DNA from 2 places in the Streptomyces sp. NPDC021212 genome. Region 1 is predicted to be linked to the other one. Evidence: riboswitches for the same ligand, from Rfam matches in the RefSeq annotation. Region 1 holds a riboswitch; the other holds the start of a gene.

The links. Region 1 has a riboswitch for glycine ahead of gcvT (glycine cleavage system aminomethyltransferase GcvT). Riboswitches for the same ligand answer to the same signal wherever they lie in the genome.
Region 2: it holds a riboswitch for glycine, as region 1 does, so the genes downstream of both, gcvP (aminomethyl-transferring glycine dehydrogenase) here and gcvT (glycine cleavage system aminomethyltransferase GcvT) in region 1, are expected to answer to the same signal.

Annotation. Positions count from the first base shown of each region.
Region 1 covers NZ_JBIRPZ010000013.1:268,148-275,501, reverse strand. The annotation lists gene glyA (serine hydroxymethyltransferase) at 1-815, opposite strand, end outside; gene gcvH (glycine cleavage system protein GcvH) at 841-1,221, opposite strand; gene gcvT (glycine cleavage system aminomethyltransferase GcvT) at 1,313-2,440, opposite strand; glycine riboswitch at 2,632-2,740, opposite strand; gene ACH4SI_RS32005 (AAA family ATPase) at 2,916-3,605, shown strand; gene ACH4SI_RS32000 (enhanced serine sensitivity protein SseB) at 3,724-4,524, shown strand; gene ACH4SI_RS31995 (enhanced serine sensitivity protein SseB C-terminal domain-containing protein) at 4,680-5,432, shown strand; gene ACH4SI_RS31990 (ABC transporter permease) at 5,726-6,730, shown strand; gene ACH4SI_RS31985 (ABC transporter substrate-binding protein) at 6,817-7,354, shown strand, end outside.
Region 2 covers NZ_JBIRPZ010000026.1:7,760-15,113, forward strand. The annotation lists gene ACH4SI_RS40870 (MerR family transcriptional regulator) at 1-506, shown strand, start outside; gene ACH4SI_RS40875 (bifunctional nuclease family protein) at 559-1,032, shown strand; gene ACH4SI_RS40880 (MerR family transcriptional regulator) at 1,201-1,836, shown strand; gene ACH4SI_RS40885 (DNA polymerase IV) at 1,898-3,661, shown strand; gene ACH4SI_RS40890 (PRC-barrel domain-containing protein) at 3,637-3,966, opposite strand; glycine riboswitch at 4,082-4,179, shown strand; gene gcvP (aminomethyl-transferring glycine dehydrogenase) at 4,369-7,275, shown strand; gene ACH4SI_RS40900 (DUF5999 family protein) at 7,353-7,354, opposite strand, start outside.

The DNA.
Region 1 (7,354 bases):
ACCGCCTTGGCCGCGATGACGTGCTCCAGCGGGCCGCCCTGCTGGCCGGGGAAGACCGCGGAGTTGATCTTCTTGGCGAGGTCGGCGGTGGAGAGGATGACGCCGCCGCGCGGACCGCCGAGGGTCTTGTGGGTGGTGGTGGTCACGACATGGGCGTGCGGTACGGGGGAGGGGTGGAGCCCGGCGGCGACCAGGCCCGCGAAGTGGGCCATGTCGACCATCAGGTACGCGCCGACCTCGTCCGCGATCCGGCGGAAGGCGGCGAAGTCCAGCTGGCGCGGGTACGCCGACCAGCCCGCGATGACCAGCTTGGGGCGGTGCTCCTTGGCCAGGCGCTCGACCTCGTCCATGTCGACGAGACCGGTCTCGGCGTCCACGTGGTAGGGCACCACGTTGTAGAGCTTGCCGGAGAAGTTGATCTTCATGCCGTGGGTGAGGTGCCCACCGTGCGCCAGGTTCAGCCCCAGGATGGTGTCGCCGGGCTGGAGCAGCGCGAACATCGCGGCGGCGTTCGCCTGGGCGCCGGAGTGCGGCTGGACGTTGGCGGCCTCGGCGCCGAAGAGCTCCTTGACGCGGTCGATGGCGATCTGCTCGACCACGTCGACGTGCTCACAGCCGCCGTAGTAGCGGCGGCCGGGGTAGCCCTCGGCGTACTTGTTGGTCAGGACCGAGCCCTGGGCCTCCATGACCGCGGCCGGGGCGAAGTTCTCCGAGGCGATCATTTCGAGGGTGGACTGCTGGCGGTGGAGTTCGGCGTCGACAGCAGCGGCGACGTCAGGGTCGAGCTCGTGAAGGGAGCTGTTGAGAAGCGACATCAGGGTCCCGATCGAAATAGGAGGGTCAGTTGCCGGAGAAGGAGGCGTATTCCTCGGCGGAGAGCAGGTCGCCCGGCTCGTCCGTCACCTTCACCTTGAACAGCCAGCCGCCCTCGAAGGGGGCGGAATTCACCAGCGCCGGGTCGTTCACCACGTCCTCGTTGATTTCGGTGACCTCGCCGGAGACCGGCGCGTACAGGTCGCTGACCGACTTCGTGGACTCCAGCTCACCGCAGGTTTCACCAGCGGCGACGGTGGAGCCGACATCCGGGAGCTGGACGTACACGACGTCGCCGAGCGAGTTGGCCGCGAATTCGGTGATACCGATCGTCGACACGCCGTCCTGGTCGGCGGCCGACAGCCACTCGTGCTCCTTGCTGTAGCGCAGCTGCTGGGGGTTGCTCATGGTCCGATTCTCCTGGATAGAGGGGAGTGCTTGGGAAACGGGTCTTCACTGGTGAGACGGAAGTGACGAGAAAGACGGGGCGCGGGAGGTTTCAGCGCTCGCGGCGGTAGAAGGGGAGCGCGACGACCTCGTACGGCTCCCGGGTACCGCGGATGTCCACCGACACTCCGGGGCTGCCGGGCGCGGCGTGCTCCGCGTCGACGTACGCCATCGCGATCGGCTTCCCCAGCGTCGGGGACGGGGCGCCAGAGGTGACCCGGCCGATCTCCGAGCCGTCCGGGCCGACCACGGCGTATCCGGCGCGCGGCACCCGGCGGCCCTCGGCGACCAGACCGGTCAGCGTGCGCGGCGGCCGGGCCTCGGCCTCGCGCGCCGCGGCCTCCAGCGCCTGGCGGCCGACGAAGTCGCCGGGCTTGGCGAACTTCACCACCCGGCCGAGCCCCGCGTCGAACGGGGTCGTGTCGGTGCTCAGCTCGTTTCCGTACAGCGGCATTCCCGCCTCCAGGCGCAGCGTGTCCCGGCAGGACAGCCCGCACGGCACCAGGCCCACCGGGGTGCCCGCCTCGGTCAGTGCCTGCCAGACCCGCTCGGCGTCGTCCGGCGCGACGAACAGCTCGAAGCCGTCCTCGCCGGTGTAGCCGGTGCGGGCGATCAGGGCGGACACGCCCGCGACGGTGCCCGGCAACCCCGCGTAGTACTTCAGCCCGTCCAGATCGGCGTCGGTCAGGCCCTTCAGGATCCCGGCGGACCGCGGCCCCTGGACGGCGATCAGCGCGTACGCGTCGCGGTCGTCCCGTACGGCGGCGTCGAAGCCGGTGGCGCGCTCGGTCAGCGCGTCCAGCACCACCTGGGCGTTCGAGGCGTTGGCCACGACCAGGAACTCCTGCTCGGCGAGCCGGTAGACGATCAGGTCGTCGAGGATGCCGCCCTCGCTGTCGCAGATCATGGTGTAGCGTGCGCGGCCCACGGCGAGTGCCGAGAGGTGGCCGACCAGGGCGTGATCGAGGGCCTCCCCGGCCTGCGGCCCGGTGAGAACGATCTCACCCATGTGGGAGAGGTCGAAGAGCCCCGCGCGGGTGCGCACCGCAGTGTGCTCGTCGCGCTCGCTGCCGTAGCGCAGCGGCATGTCCCAGCCGGCGAAGTCGGTCATGGTGGCGCCGAGCGCACGGTGGACCGCGTCCAGCGCGGTATGGCGGGGCGTGGGCGGGGCGTCGGTCATGGTTCAGCTCCCAAGGTCATGATCACGGCGATGACGGGACGGGTGTGCCGGATGGGACGACAAGGACGGCACAGCGTCCTCCCCATCTGTCATCGGAACCTGAGAGGTTCGCCGTGACCAATCCCGCTGGACGGGGCTGGTCGGCTTGCACCTTGGGTGGAGCCACGGAGTGGCCCGCTTTTCAGATCTGCCTCATCCGTGCGGTATCGGGGCCTGAGAGATTCAAGGGAGGACTTGCTCCTTCGGCGCCTCGGAATCCCGGCGACTGCCGGTGACCGAGGACTCTCCCGCGCGGATTCAAGCGGCCGGTATGCAGTTGGCGCGGACATCATCGCACGTCCGCTCCTGAAGGGAACCCCTGATCTTGCGCTGTATCTGTGAGCGGGGTCGCGCCCGGGCCGCCTTGATGGACATTACCTTTTCTTGACACTCTCGGGGTACGGAGCCGCTTGACCGACCTTGGAGGACGATCACGGTGCACGGGCAGGGAACATACGCGACAACCCGAGGAACCCTGCCCGCGCGGCAGGAGCGGACGCCATCGCCGCGACCGGACGGCACGGTCAGACCGGATCGCGACGCCGCCGTGCACGACCTGCGCGGCGGGGTGGGGGCGGAGCTGCGCTACCCGGCGCGGGACCTGATCATCGCCTCGGGGCTACCCGGCAGCGGCAAGTCGACCCTGATCAACCGGGTGGTCCCCGGCACCGACCCGAGCGGCGCGGCCGTGGTGCGGGTGGATTCGCAGCACACCCGGGACGCCTGGGAGAGACGCATGCCGCGCTGGCTGCCGTACGGGGTCTACCGGCCGCTGGTCCGCTGCGCCCACTACGTGGGGCTGCGCCGGGCGGTCACCTCCGGCGCGAGCGTCGTCGTCCACGACTGCGGCTCGCAGCCCTGGGTGCGCCGCTGGCTGGCCCGGGACGCCCGGCGCACCGGCCGCCGGCTGCATCTGGTGCTGCTCGACGTGGACCCGGCGGTCGCCCTGGAGGGCCAGGCCGCCCGCGGCCGGGGGGTCACCGGCTTCGCCTTCGGGCGGCACCGGCGGGCGATGGGCCGGCTGGTGGCGCGGGTGGAGGGCGGGCGTCCGCCCGAGGGCTGCGCGTCCGCCGTTCTGCTCGACCGGGCAACCGCGAGCGTGCTGCGGGGCATCTCCTTCGAGTGACATACCAAGGGCACCGTGGTGAGGAAGTGCTGTGGAGATGCCCGGGCGGCCCCTGGTCTTCCGGCGTGCAGCCGTTAAGGTGCTGGTGCAGGTCGGACGAGATGGCGGTTGGACGAAGATGAGTATCCCGGAGCACCAGGGCATAACCCCCGCTCACGGAGGGTTTCCCGACGGGCCTTATCCCGCCGCGTTTCCCGGCAACGAGCTGGAAGAGGTGCTCGCCGCCTCGATCGGGGTTCCGGGTGCCGGAGCGCGGATCGTCGAGACGCTCGCCCGCAGTTATGTCTGGATCCCGCTGCCGAACGGCGGAGGCCCCGACAGCCGCAGCCTCGACCTGCCCACCCTGGAGATCGAGGGCCAGGCGTACGTGCCCGTCTTCAGCTCCGAGCAGCAGTTCCTCCAGATCGTCGGCGGCCACATGTCGTTCACCATCGCCCCGGCCGTCGAGTTCGCCCGCGGGCTGCCGCCGCAGCTCGGCATCGCGGTGAACCCGGACGGGCCGGTCGGTGTCCCGCTGCCGCCGGCCGCGGTCGAGGAGCTGTGCAAGGCCGGGCGCAGCGAGCTGGACGGCCCCGCGCGAGGGGGCCGGGTGCGGCTGTTCGAGCCCGACTGGCAGGAGGAGCCGGTCGACTTCCTGGCCGCCGCCGGGATCGAGTTCTCGAACGAGCCAGGGGTACGCACCGCGCGGCGCGCGCTGGCCAGCGTCGAGGGTGATCGGCCTGCGCTCTTCATCGGCGTCCAGCTGGACGCGCCGGGCCCGGACGGGCAGGCCCTCGCGGTGGAGGCGCTGGGCCGGGCGCTGGGAACGGTGCCGGTCCCGTGGACCGTTCAGCTCGTCGCGCTGGACGTCGCGCAGGGGGATCCGGTGGCCACGTGGATGCTGGAGCGCGTACGGCCGTTCTACGACCGTGACCTGTGACGCACTCCGGGGACGGCCACGGGGGCCCGTAAGCTGGTTGGATGACCAGACGGGGCGGCGCGCGTCCCGGTGAGGTGCGGGCAAGGCCGAGAGAGGGGCGGACCCAGGTGAGCGCGGGCGCGGATTGGGGGGCGGCTGCCGGTCAGGTCGAGCGGATGCTGCAGCAGGTCGCTCCCGGCCGGTACGACGCGTACGAGGCGCTGCTGCACGCCCTCGCCCAGGGCCAGGTCTGGATGCTGCTGTGGCACGGCGCGCCCGGCGACCCCGACGCCCAGTACGGGAACATGGACGTAAACGGCCACGGTTACGCCCCGTGCGTGACCTCCGCCCAGGAACTCGCCGCCAGCGGCTGGAACCGCGCGCACGAGGTGGTGGAAGCGCGCCGGATCGCCGACTCCCTCTACCGCGACCACTACGGTCTGTGGCTCAACCCGCACGCCCGCGGCGGCGGGGTCGGCATCCCCTGGCTCGACCTGCGGCGGATCGCGGGCGGGCTGGACCGACTGCCCGCCGGTCCGCTGCGGGTGACCGAACCGGCCATCGAAATCCCGCAGTTCTATGCCCTGTTGGGGCAGAACGCGCACCGCACCGCCGCGGTGCGCTCGCTGCGCCGGGCCTGGGTGCAGCCCGCGCTGGGCGCGCCGTATCTGGCCATCGGGCTCGATCTGTACGACAACAGCCAGCACGCCGTGGAGTCGGTGCGGCTGATGATGCAGCAGTCGGTCGGCGTGGTGCCGGAGGGGCTGCCGGTCTCGACGGTCGAGCTGTCGGACGAGCACGACCCGGTGGCGATGTGGATGCGGGCCAACGCCCGGCCGTTCTTCGACCGGGACGCCCACAACGCCGCGCCCCCGCCGCCGCCCCCGTCGTACGGGTACGGCTATCCGCCGTCCCGCCACGCGTACTGAGCCGCGTTCCTGAACCGCCCCACCGTGAAAGCCCGCGGTGGGGCGGTTGTTACTGATGCGTTCACCGGTCACAACTGTGCGTATACCGGAACCGCTTACTGCACATCACGGTTAGGCATCCATTGCCCGTGGGTACTGGCGGGTGATCACAAACGCGATGAAGACTCCCGCTCCAAGGGGCGTGGTTCCTGCATTCCCGGATAACGACCCCTTTCGTTCATCTTGTGAACTTAAGCCGCCACAGCGGCGAGTCGTGGGCCGGTCACCGCCGGTCGAGAGGGGTCCCCACCACGATGACGGCACCATTGCACGGCACGAGCGCCGACGCAGAGCCGGTCGCGACTGCCGATGTAGCGGCGGATGTGGTCAAGGCGTCGGTCGAGGGAAGATCGCTGCGACAGATCGCCTGGAGACGCCTCAAACGCGACAAGTTGGCGCTTGCGGGCGGGGGTGTGGTCGTCTTTCTCGTCCTGGTGGCGATCTTCGCGCCGCTGATCGTGAGTCTGCTGGGCCACCCGCCCAACGAGTTCCACCAGGAGGAGATCGACCCGCTCTTCGGCACCCCCAAGGGTGGCATGGGCGGCATCAGTTCGGACTTCCTCTTCGGTGTCGAACCCTCCAACGGCCGCGATGTGTTCAGCCGCGTCGTCTACGGCGCCCGCATCTCGCTGCTGGTGGCCTTCCTCGCGGCCCTGGTCGCCGTCGTCCTCGGCACCGTTTTCGGCATCATCGCCGGATATTTCGGAGGCTGGGTGGACTCGGTGATCAGCCGGGTGATGGACATGCTGCTGGCCTTCCCGCAGCTGCTGTTCATCATCTCCCTGGTCTCGGTGCTCCCGAACGACCTGCTGGGCCTGACCGGAAGCGGGGTGCGCATCGCGGTCCTGGTCTCCGTCATCGGCTTCTTCGGCTGGCCGTACGTCGGCCGCATCGTGCGCGGCCAGACGCTGTCGCTGCGCGAGAAGGAGTACGTGGAGGCCGCGCGCAGCCTCGGCGCCGGCCGCCGCTACATCCTCTTCCGGGAGCTGCTGCCCAACCTGGTGGCGCCGATCACCGTCTACGCGACGCTGATGATCCCCACCAACATCCTCACCGAGGCGGCGCTCAGCTTCCTGGGGGCGGGCGTGAAGCCGCCGACCGCGTCCTGGGGCCAGATGCTCTCCAAGGCGGTGGGCACCTACGAGGACGACCCCATGTTCATGATCATCCCGGGTGCGGCGATCTTCGTGACCGTGCTGGCCTTCAACCTGTTCGGCGACGGCGTTCGCGACGCCCTCGACCCCAAGGGCACCCGATGAGGCGCCCCGGCCGCGGCTGTCCGGCGGCTCCCCGAAGCTTTCCCCGCGCCATGCCACGTACCGCTATCCCGGAGGTTGCAGGAACCATGAAACACCTACGTTCGTCGAGAAGCAGGCGGATCGTCGGCGCGACGGCTGTCGTCTGCGCCCTGCTGGCCACCGCGGCGTGCGGCGGCGGCAGCGACGACAAATCCTCCGGTGCCGGATTCAACGCGGGGGCGAAGGGCGTCGCCAACAAGTCCACCAAGAAGGGCGGCACGCTCAAGTTCATCAACAAGCAGAACTTCGACTCGCTCGACCCGCAGCGCCAGTACTACGGCTTCGCCTGGGACTTCGCCCGTTTCTACTCGCGTCAACTCATCACCTACTCGCCGAAGCCGGGCGAGGCATCCAACGAGCTGGTTCCCGACCTGGCCACCTCCACCGGCAAGATCACCGACGGTGGCAAGACGTACACCTACACCCTGCGCGACGGGATCACCTGGGAGGACGGCTCGCCGATCACCTCCAAGGACGTCAAGTACGGCATCGAGCGCATCTGGGCCAAGGACGTGATCTCCGGCGGCCCCGACTATCTGCGCCAGGCCCTCGACCCCAAGGGCGAGTACCCGGGCCCGTACAAGG
Region 2 (7,354 bases), on a different contig from region 1:
TCATCCGGGAGCACCTGGAGGCCCTGGAGCGGGGTGAGCGGCCGCAGCTTCCTGCCGTTTCGCAGGGGCCGCAGCCGCGCGAGCTGCTGGAGCCGGGGGCCGACGACCAGGGGGCCGCGCCCCCGGAAGGCCCGACCGTGGCCCGCGTGGGCCGGGCCGAGCTGCTGGCATCCGCGCAGGTCAGCGAGGCGGAGCTGGCCGACTGGGAGTCGTACGGCCTGATCGCGCACGACGCGGACGGCGGATACGACGTCGAGGCGGTGACGGTCGCCCGGCTGATCGCCGAGCTGGGCCGCTTCGGTCTGGAGCCACGCCATTTGCGGATCATGAAAGCGGCCGCCGAGCGCGAGGCCGGACTGGTCGAGCAGGTGGTCGCACCGCTGCGGCTGCATCGAAATCCGCAGACCAGAGCGCATGCGGAGGCCAGCGCGCGCGAGCTGGCGACGCTCTCCGTCCGGCTGCACGCGGCCCTGCTGCAGTCGGCGCTGCGGGCCGCCGCACACTGACCGATCCGGCCCCGACTATCCAAACCGGCCGGGCACGTCCTAGGGTTGCTGTGTGAACGAGCTCGACGTCGTGGGTGTCCGGGTGGAAATGCCCTCCAACCAACCGATCGTGCTCCTGCGTGAAGTGGGAGGCGACCGCTACCTCCCCATCTGGATCGGACCAGGGGAGGCGACCGCGATCGCCTTCGCACAGCAGGGCATGGCTCCGGCACGCCCGCTGACCCACGACCTTTTCAAAGACGTACTCGAAGCGGTCGGCCAGACGCTCACGGAGGTCCGGATCACGGATCTGCGGGAGGGGGTCTTCTACGCCGAGCTGGTCTTCGCCAGCGGTGTGGAGGTCAGCGCACGGCCGTCCGACGCCATAGCGCTCGCGCTGCGCACCGGGACGCCGATCTACGGCAGCGACGGCGTGCTGGACGACGCCGGTATCGCCATCCCGGACGAGCAGGAGGACGAGGTGGAGAAGTTCCGCGAGTTCCTCGACCAGATCTCGCCCGAGGACTTCGGAAGCAGCAGCCAGTGAAGCGGTCTGCCGGACCTCGCTAGCGCATTCGAGTAGCCTTTCCCGGACGAGGGACACGGGAAACCACTCTCAGGGTGATTATCACTCGGCGTGCCGAGTGTGGCGATCGTTGACGCACCCCGGGTGACTGCCTACCTTCGAGGAGGCAGGTCGAGGACGGAGGTCGGCGTGAGAAGCACCGGCGACGGCACGGCAGCCGGCGGTCCGTATACGCTCCAGGGGGGCGCACCGGCCGATCCGGCACTGAAGGCTCGGGTCGCGGCACAGCCCACGGCACCACGCGAGCCCGCCACGGGGGGCGCGGGGGGTGCGGAGACGGTCGGCTACCGCGGACCCACCGCGTGCGCCGCCGCGGGCATCACCTACCGCCAGCTGGACTACTGGGCGCGCACCGGCCTGGTGGAGCCGAGCGTACGGCCCGCGTACGGGTCGGGCAGCCAGCGGCTGTACAGCTTCCGGGACGTGGTCGTCCTCAAGATCGTCAAGCGACTGCTGGACACCGGTGTGTCACTGCAGAACATCCGGGCCGCCGTGCAGCACCTGCGCACCCGGGGTCTCGACGATCTGGCCCAGATGACGCTGATGAGCGACGGCGCGACGGTGTACGAGTGCACCTCGCCGGACGAGGTCGTGGACCTCCTCCAGGGCGGCCAGGGCGTCTTCGGGATCGCCGTGGGCGTGGTGTGGCGGGACGTGGAGAGCGCGCTGTCCCAGCTGCACGGGGAGCGGGTGGACACCGGCGAGACCCTGGTGGGGCACAACCCCGCCGACGAGCTCGCCCGGCGCCGCAACCGGGCGGGCTGAGAGCGCTCCCTCCGGGCGCCGGCATCACCGATTGTCAGTGGTGTGCGGCAGCATCGGACGTGTGAGGGGTGCGCCGACGATTCTCCATCTGGACATGGACGCCTTCTACGCTTCGGCGGAGCAGGCGGCCAAGCCCAGCCTGCGCGGAAAGCCGGTGATCGTGGGGGGCCTCGGTCCGCGCGGGGTGGTGGCCACGGCGTCGTACGAGGCGCGGGTGTTCGGGGTGCACTCGGCCATGGCGATGGCGCAGGCCCGCAGGCTCTGTCCGAACGCGGCCTACCTCACCCCCCGCTTCTCGCTCTACCGCGAGGTCAGCGACCAGGTCATGGGGCTGCTGCGGGCGCTGTCGCCGCTGGTGGAGCCGCTGAGCCTGGACGAGGCGTTCGTGGACCTGGAGGCGGGCGGCACCGAGTCGCGGGTGGCGGCGGCACGGGCGGTGGGGGAGCGGCTGCGGGCCGACATCCGCGCCGTGACCGGGCTGACCGGCTCGGTGGGTCTGGCCGGTTCCAAGATGCTCGCCAAGATCGCCTCCGAGCAGGCCAAGCCGGACGGGCTGGCGGTCATCGAGCCCGGCACGGAGCGGGAGCTGCTGGATCCGATGCCGGTGCGCACCCTGCCGGGTGTCGGCCCGGCCACCGCGGAGGCGCTGCGCCGGGTCGGTATCCACACCGTGGCCGAGACGCGGGAGGCGGGCGAGGCGGAGCTGGTCCGGCTGCTGGGCCGGGCCCACGGGGCGTCGCTGTACCTGATGGCCGATGGGCGGGACGAGCGGCCGGTGGTCGCCGAGCGGGACGCCAAGTCCGTCTCGGTGGAGGACACCTTCGACGTCGACCTGACCGACCGCACCCGGGTGCAGCTGGAGGTGGCGCGGCTGGCCGACCGCTGCGTGCGGCGGCTGCGGGAGGCGGGCCGTTCGGGGCGCACGGTCGTGATCAAGGTGCGGCGGTACGACTTCTCGACGCTGACCCGTTCGGAGACCCTGCGCGGGCCGACCGACGACCCCGGCGTGGTCAAGGAGGCCGCGGCGCGGCTGATCGACGGGGTGGACACCACGGCGGGTGTGCGGCTGCTGGGCGTGGGCGTGTCGGGTCTCACGGACTACACGCAGGAGGATCTGTTCGCCCAGGCCGCGCAGTCCGCCCACGAGGCCCTGGAGGAGCCGGAGAGGGCCTCGGGGCCGGAGACGGCCGAGCCGGGAGGCCCGGGCGCCTCAGAGGCCCCTGAGGGCGCTGGGAGGCCGCGTACCTGGCTGCCGGGGCTCGATGTGCGGCACGTCGAGTACGGGGCGGGCTGGGTGCAGGGCAGCGGGGTGGGCCGGGTGACCGTGCGGTTCGAGATGCCCTGGTCGGAGCCCGGGCGGGTGCGCACGTTCGCCGTGGACGACCCGGACCTGGAGCCGAGCGACCCCCTGCCCCTGGTACGACCCCCCGAGCCCACCGAGCCCCCACCCGCCCCGCCGGGCGATGGGCCGGGCGGGCCGGACGGGCGGGGCGATGCGCCGATTGGCGGTGAAGGGCGCGGCGGCGAGCTGGGCGGGAGCGAAGAGCCGCGCGACGCGCCGGGCGGGGGTGAGGGGCCCGGCGGCGAGCCGGGTGGGGACGTTGTGCGCGGCGACGTGCCGGGCAGGGGCCGGGGGCAGGATGGCGAGGCAGGCGGGAGCCAAGGGGCGGGCGATGCGCTGGGCGGAGGCGGGCACGATGAGTGCGGCGACGCGCTGGGTGGGAGCCAGGGGCAGGGCGGCGAGTCGGGTGGGAGCGATGGGCCGGGCGGGGGCCGGGAGTTGGGCGGGGAGCGGTGGGGTCAGCCGGTGACGTCCAGGCCGTAGTGGTGGTACAGCTGCAGCTCCTGCTCCGGGGAGAGGTGGCGGCCGACTCCGAGGTCCGGGGCGTCTTTGATCAGCGCACGGTCGTACGGGACCCGCAGCGAGTCGCCGACGACCTCGCTCGGTTCGAGCGGCACGAAGACGTCCCGGCTGAACAGGCCGGTGCGTACCGCCGCCCACTCGGGCTCGCCGGTCGCGTCGTCGAGGTAGACCTCGTCCACGGTGCCGATCTTGGCGCCCTCGCGGTCGAATGCCTTGCGGCCGATCAGGGTCCGCGGGTCGATGTCCGTCTGCACGCTCTCTCCCACAGGTGGCGATGGTCCAGTGATACCTACCAAAAGCCACATCCCCGCATGCGGCCACTCGAGCACCCGGCGGCCCACTACCCGGCGACAGACGCGCTGGTACCCTGGCTGTGGCTGCAGACCCCGTGCGGGAGAGTCCACCGACAATGGCGTCGGGGGCGCCGAAGGAGCAAATCCTCCCCGGAATCTCTCAGGCACACGTACCGTGCGGGCGAGGTCACTCTGGAAAGCAGGGCGGGCCACGGGGAGCACAGCTCCGGAACCCCTCCTCACCGACGGTGAAAGCCGGTCAGACGCTCGTGGACCGGTGAAGCTCTCAGGTTGCGATGACAGAGGGGGAGGCCGTCCGGGCACCCGCACCGCGGTGCCCCTCGCCGGTCGATCGAGACCAGGAGGCCCCCGCAGATGACCACTCATCGCATCTCGCTCGCCGAACTGGAGCGCGGTACTCCATTCGAGCAGCGCCATATCGGCCCCGACGCCGGAGCGCAGGCCAAGATGCTGGCGCAGGTGGGCTTCGGCTCCCTCGACGAGCTGACCGCCGCCGCCGTACCGGAGGTCATAAAGAGCGCCGAGGCGCTGCAGTTGCCGTCGGCCCGCAGCGAGGCGGAGGTCCTCGCCGAGCTGCGCGCGCTCGCCGACCGCAACCAGGTGCTGCCGTCCATGATCGGCCTCGGCTACTACGGCACCTTCACCCCGCCGGTGATCCTGCGCAACGTCCTCGAGAACCCGGCCTGGTACACCGCCTACACCCCGTACCAGCCGGAGATCTCCCAGGGCCGGCTGGAGGCGCTGCTCAACTTCCAGACCGTCGTCGCCGACCTGACCGGCCTGGACACCGCCGGTTCCTCGCTGCTGGACGAGGCCACGGCCGCCGCCGAGGCCATGGCGCTGTCGCGCCGCGTCGGCAAGGTCAAGGGGGGCGTCTTCCTGGTCGACGCCGACTGTCTGCCGCAGACCATCGCGGTCATCGAGACCCGCGCCGAGCCGACCGGCGTCGAGGTCGTCGTCGCCGATCTGACCGACGGCATCCCGGACGAGCTCGCCGAGCGCGGCGTCTTCGGCGTGTTGCTCCAGTACCCGGGCGCCTCCGGCGCGGTCCGCGATCCGCGGCCGGTCATCGAGCGGGCCCATGAGCTGGGCGCGATCGTCACCGTCGCCGCCGACCTGCTCGCGCTCACCCTGCTCACCTCGCCCGGCGAGCTGGGCGCGGACATCGCGGTCGGCAGCACCCAGCGGTTCGGTGTGCCCATGGGCTTCGGCGGCCCGCACGCCGGGTTCATGGCCGTGCGCGCCGCTCACGCCCGCAGCCTGCCCGGCCGCCTCGTCGGGGTCTCGGTCGACGCCGACGGCGACAAGGCGTACCGGCTCGCGCTGCAGACCCGGGAGCAGCACATCCGCCGGGAGAAGGCCACCAGCAACATCTGCACCGCTCAGGTCCTGCTCGCGGTGATGGCCGGGATGTACGCGGTCTACCACGGCCCGGACGGGCTCGCGGCCATCGCCCGTCGCACCCACCGCTACGCCGCCGTCCTCGCCGAGGGGCTGCGGGCGGGCGGCGTCGAGGTGGTGCACGGCGCCTTCTTCGACACCCTCACCGCGCACGTCCCCGGCAAGGCCGCCGACGTCGTCGCCGCCGCCCGGGAGGCGGGGGTCAACCTCCGGCTGACCGACGCCGACCACGTGGGCATCGCGTGCGACGAGACCACCGGGCGCGCCCAGCTGGCCGCCGTATGGTCCGCCTTCGGCGTCGAGGGCGGGGACGGCAGCGGCGCCCCCGGCATCGACGAGCTGGACGCCGCGGCGGCCGACGCGCTGCCCGCGGAGCTGCTGCGCTCGGGCACGTACCTGACCCATCCGGTCTTCCACCAGTACCGCTCCGAGACCGCGATGCTGCGCTACCTGCGGCGGCTGGCGGACCGGGACTACGCCCTGGACCGGGGCATGATCCCGCTCGGCTCCTGCACCATGAAGCTCAACGCGACCACCGAGATGGAGCCGGTCACCTGGCCGGAATTCGGCGCGCTGCACCCCTTCGCACCGGTCGAGCAGGCCCACGGCTATCTGACGCTGATCCGGGAGCTGGAGGAGCGGCTGGCCGACGTCACCGGCTACGACAAGGTCTCCCTCCAGCCGAACGCCGGATCGCAGGGCGAGCTGTCCGGGCTGCTGGCCGTGCGGGCGTACCACCGGGCCAACGGCGAGCCCCAGCGCACGGTGTGCCTGATCCCGTCCTCCGCGCACGGCACCAACGCGGCCAGCGCCGTCATGGCGGGCTTGAAGGTCGTCGTCGTCAAGACCGGCGAGGACGGTGAGGTGGACGCCGCCGACCTGCGCGCCAAGATCGAGCAGTACGGCGAGCAGCTGGCCGTCCTCATGGTCACCTACCCGTCCACCCACGGCGTGTTCGAGGAGCACATCACCGAGATCTGCGCGGCCGTGCACGACGCGGGCGGCCAGGTGTACGTGGACGGTGCCAACCTCAACGCGCTGGTCGGGCTGGCCGAGCCCGGCCGGTTCGGCGGCGACGTCTCCCATCTGAACCTGCACAAGACGTTCTGCATCCCGCACGGCGGCGGCGGCCCGGGTGTCGGCCCGGTCGCGGTGCGCGCACACCTCGCGCCGTACCTGCCCAACCACCCGCTCCAGCCCGCCGCGGGCCCGGCCACCGGCGTCGGCCCGGTCTCGGCCGCGCCGTGGGGATCGGCGGGCATCCTGCCGATCTCCTGGGCGTACATCCGGCTGATGGGCGCCGAGGGGCTGCGCCGCGCGACCCAGGCCGCGGTGCTCGGCGCCAACTACATCGCCAAGCGGCTGGAGCCGCACTACGAGGTGCTCTACACCGGCCCCGGCGGGCTGGTGGCGCACGAGTGCGTGGTGGATCTGCGGCCGCTCACCAAGGCCACCGGGGTCACGGTCGACGATGTGGCCAAGCGCCTGATCGACTACGGATTCCACGCGCCGACGATGTCGTTCCCGGTCGCCGGGACGCTGATGATCGAGCCGACGGAGAGCGAGGACCTGGCGGAGCTGGACCGGTTCTGCGAGGCGATGATCGCGATCCGTGCGGAGATCGAGAAGGTCGGCTCGGGGGAGTGGACCAAGGAGGACAACCCGCTGCGGAACGCACCGCACACGGCCGCGACGCTGAGCGGGGAGTGGGACCACCCGTACAGCAGGGACGAGGCGGTCTTCCCGGGCGGGGTCTCGGCCGCCGACAAGTACTGGCCGCCGGTGCGGCGGGTCGACGGGGCGTTCGGGGACCGCAACCTCGTCTGCTCGTGCCCGCCGATGGAGTCGTACGAGAGCTGAGCACAACGATGGGGCCGGTTCGGCGGGTGCTCGCCGGGCCGGCCCCTGGTGATGCCAACGTCGCCTGGGTGGTCGGCCT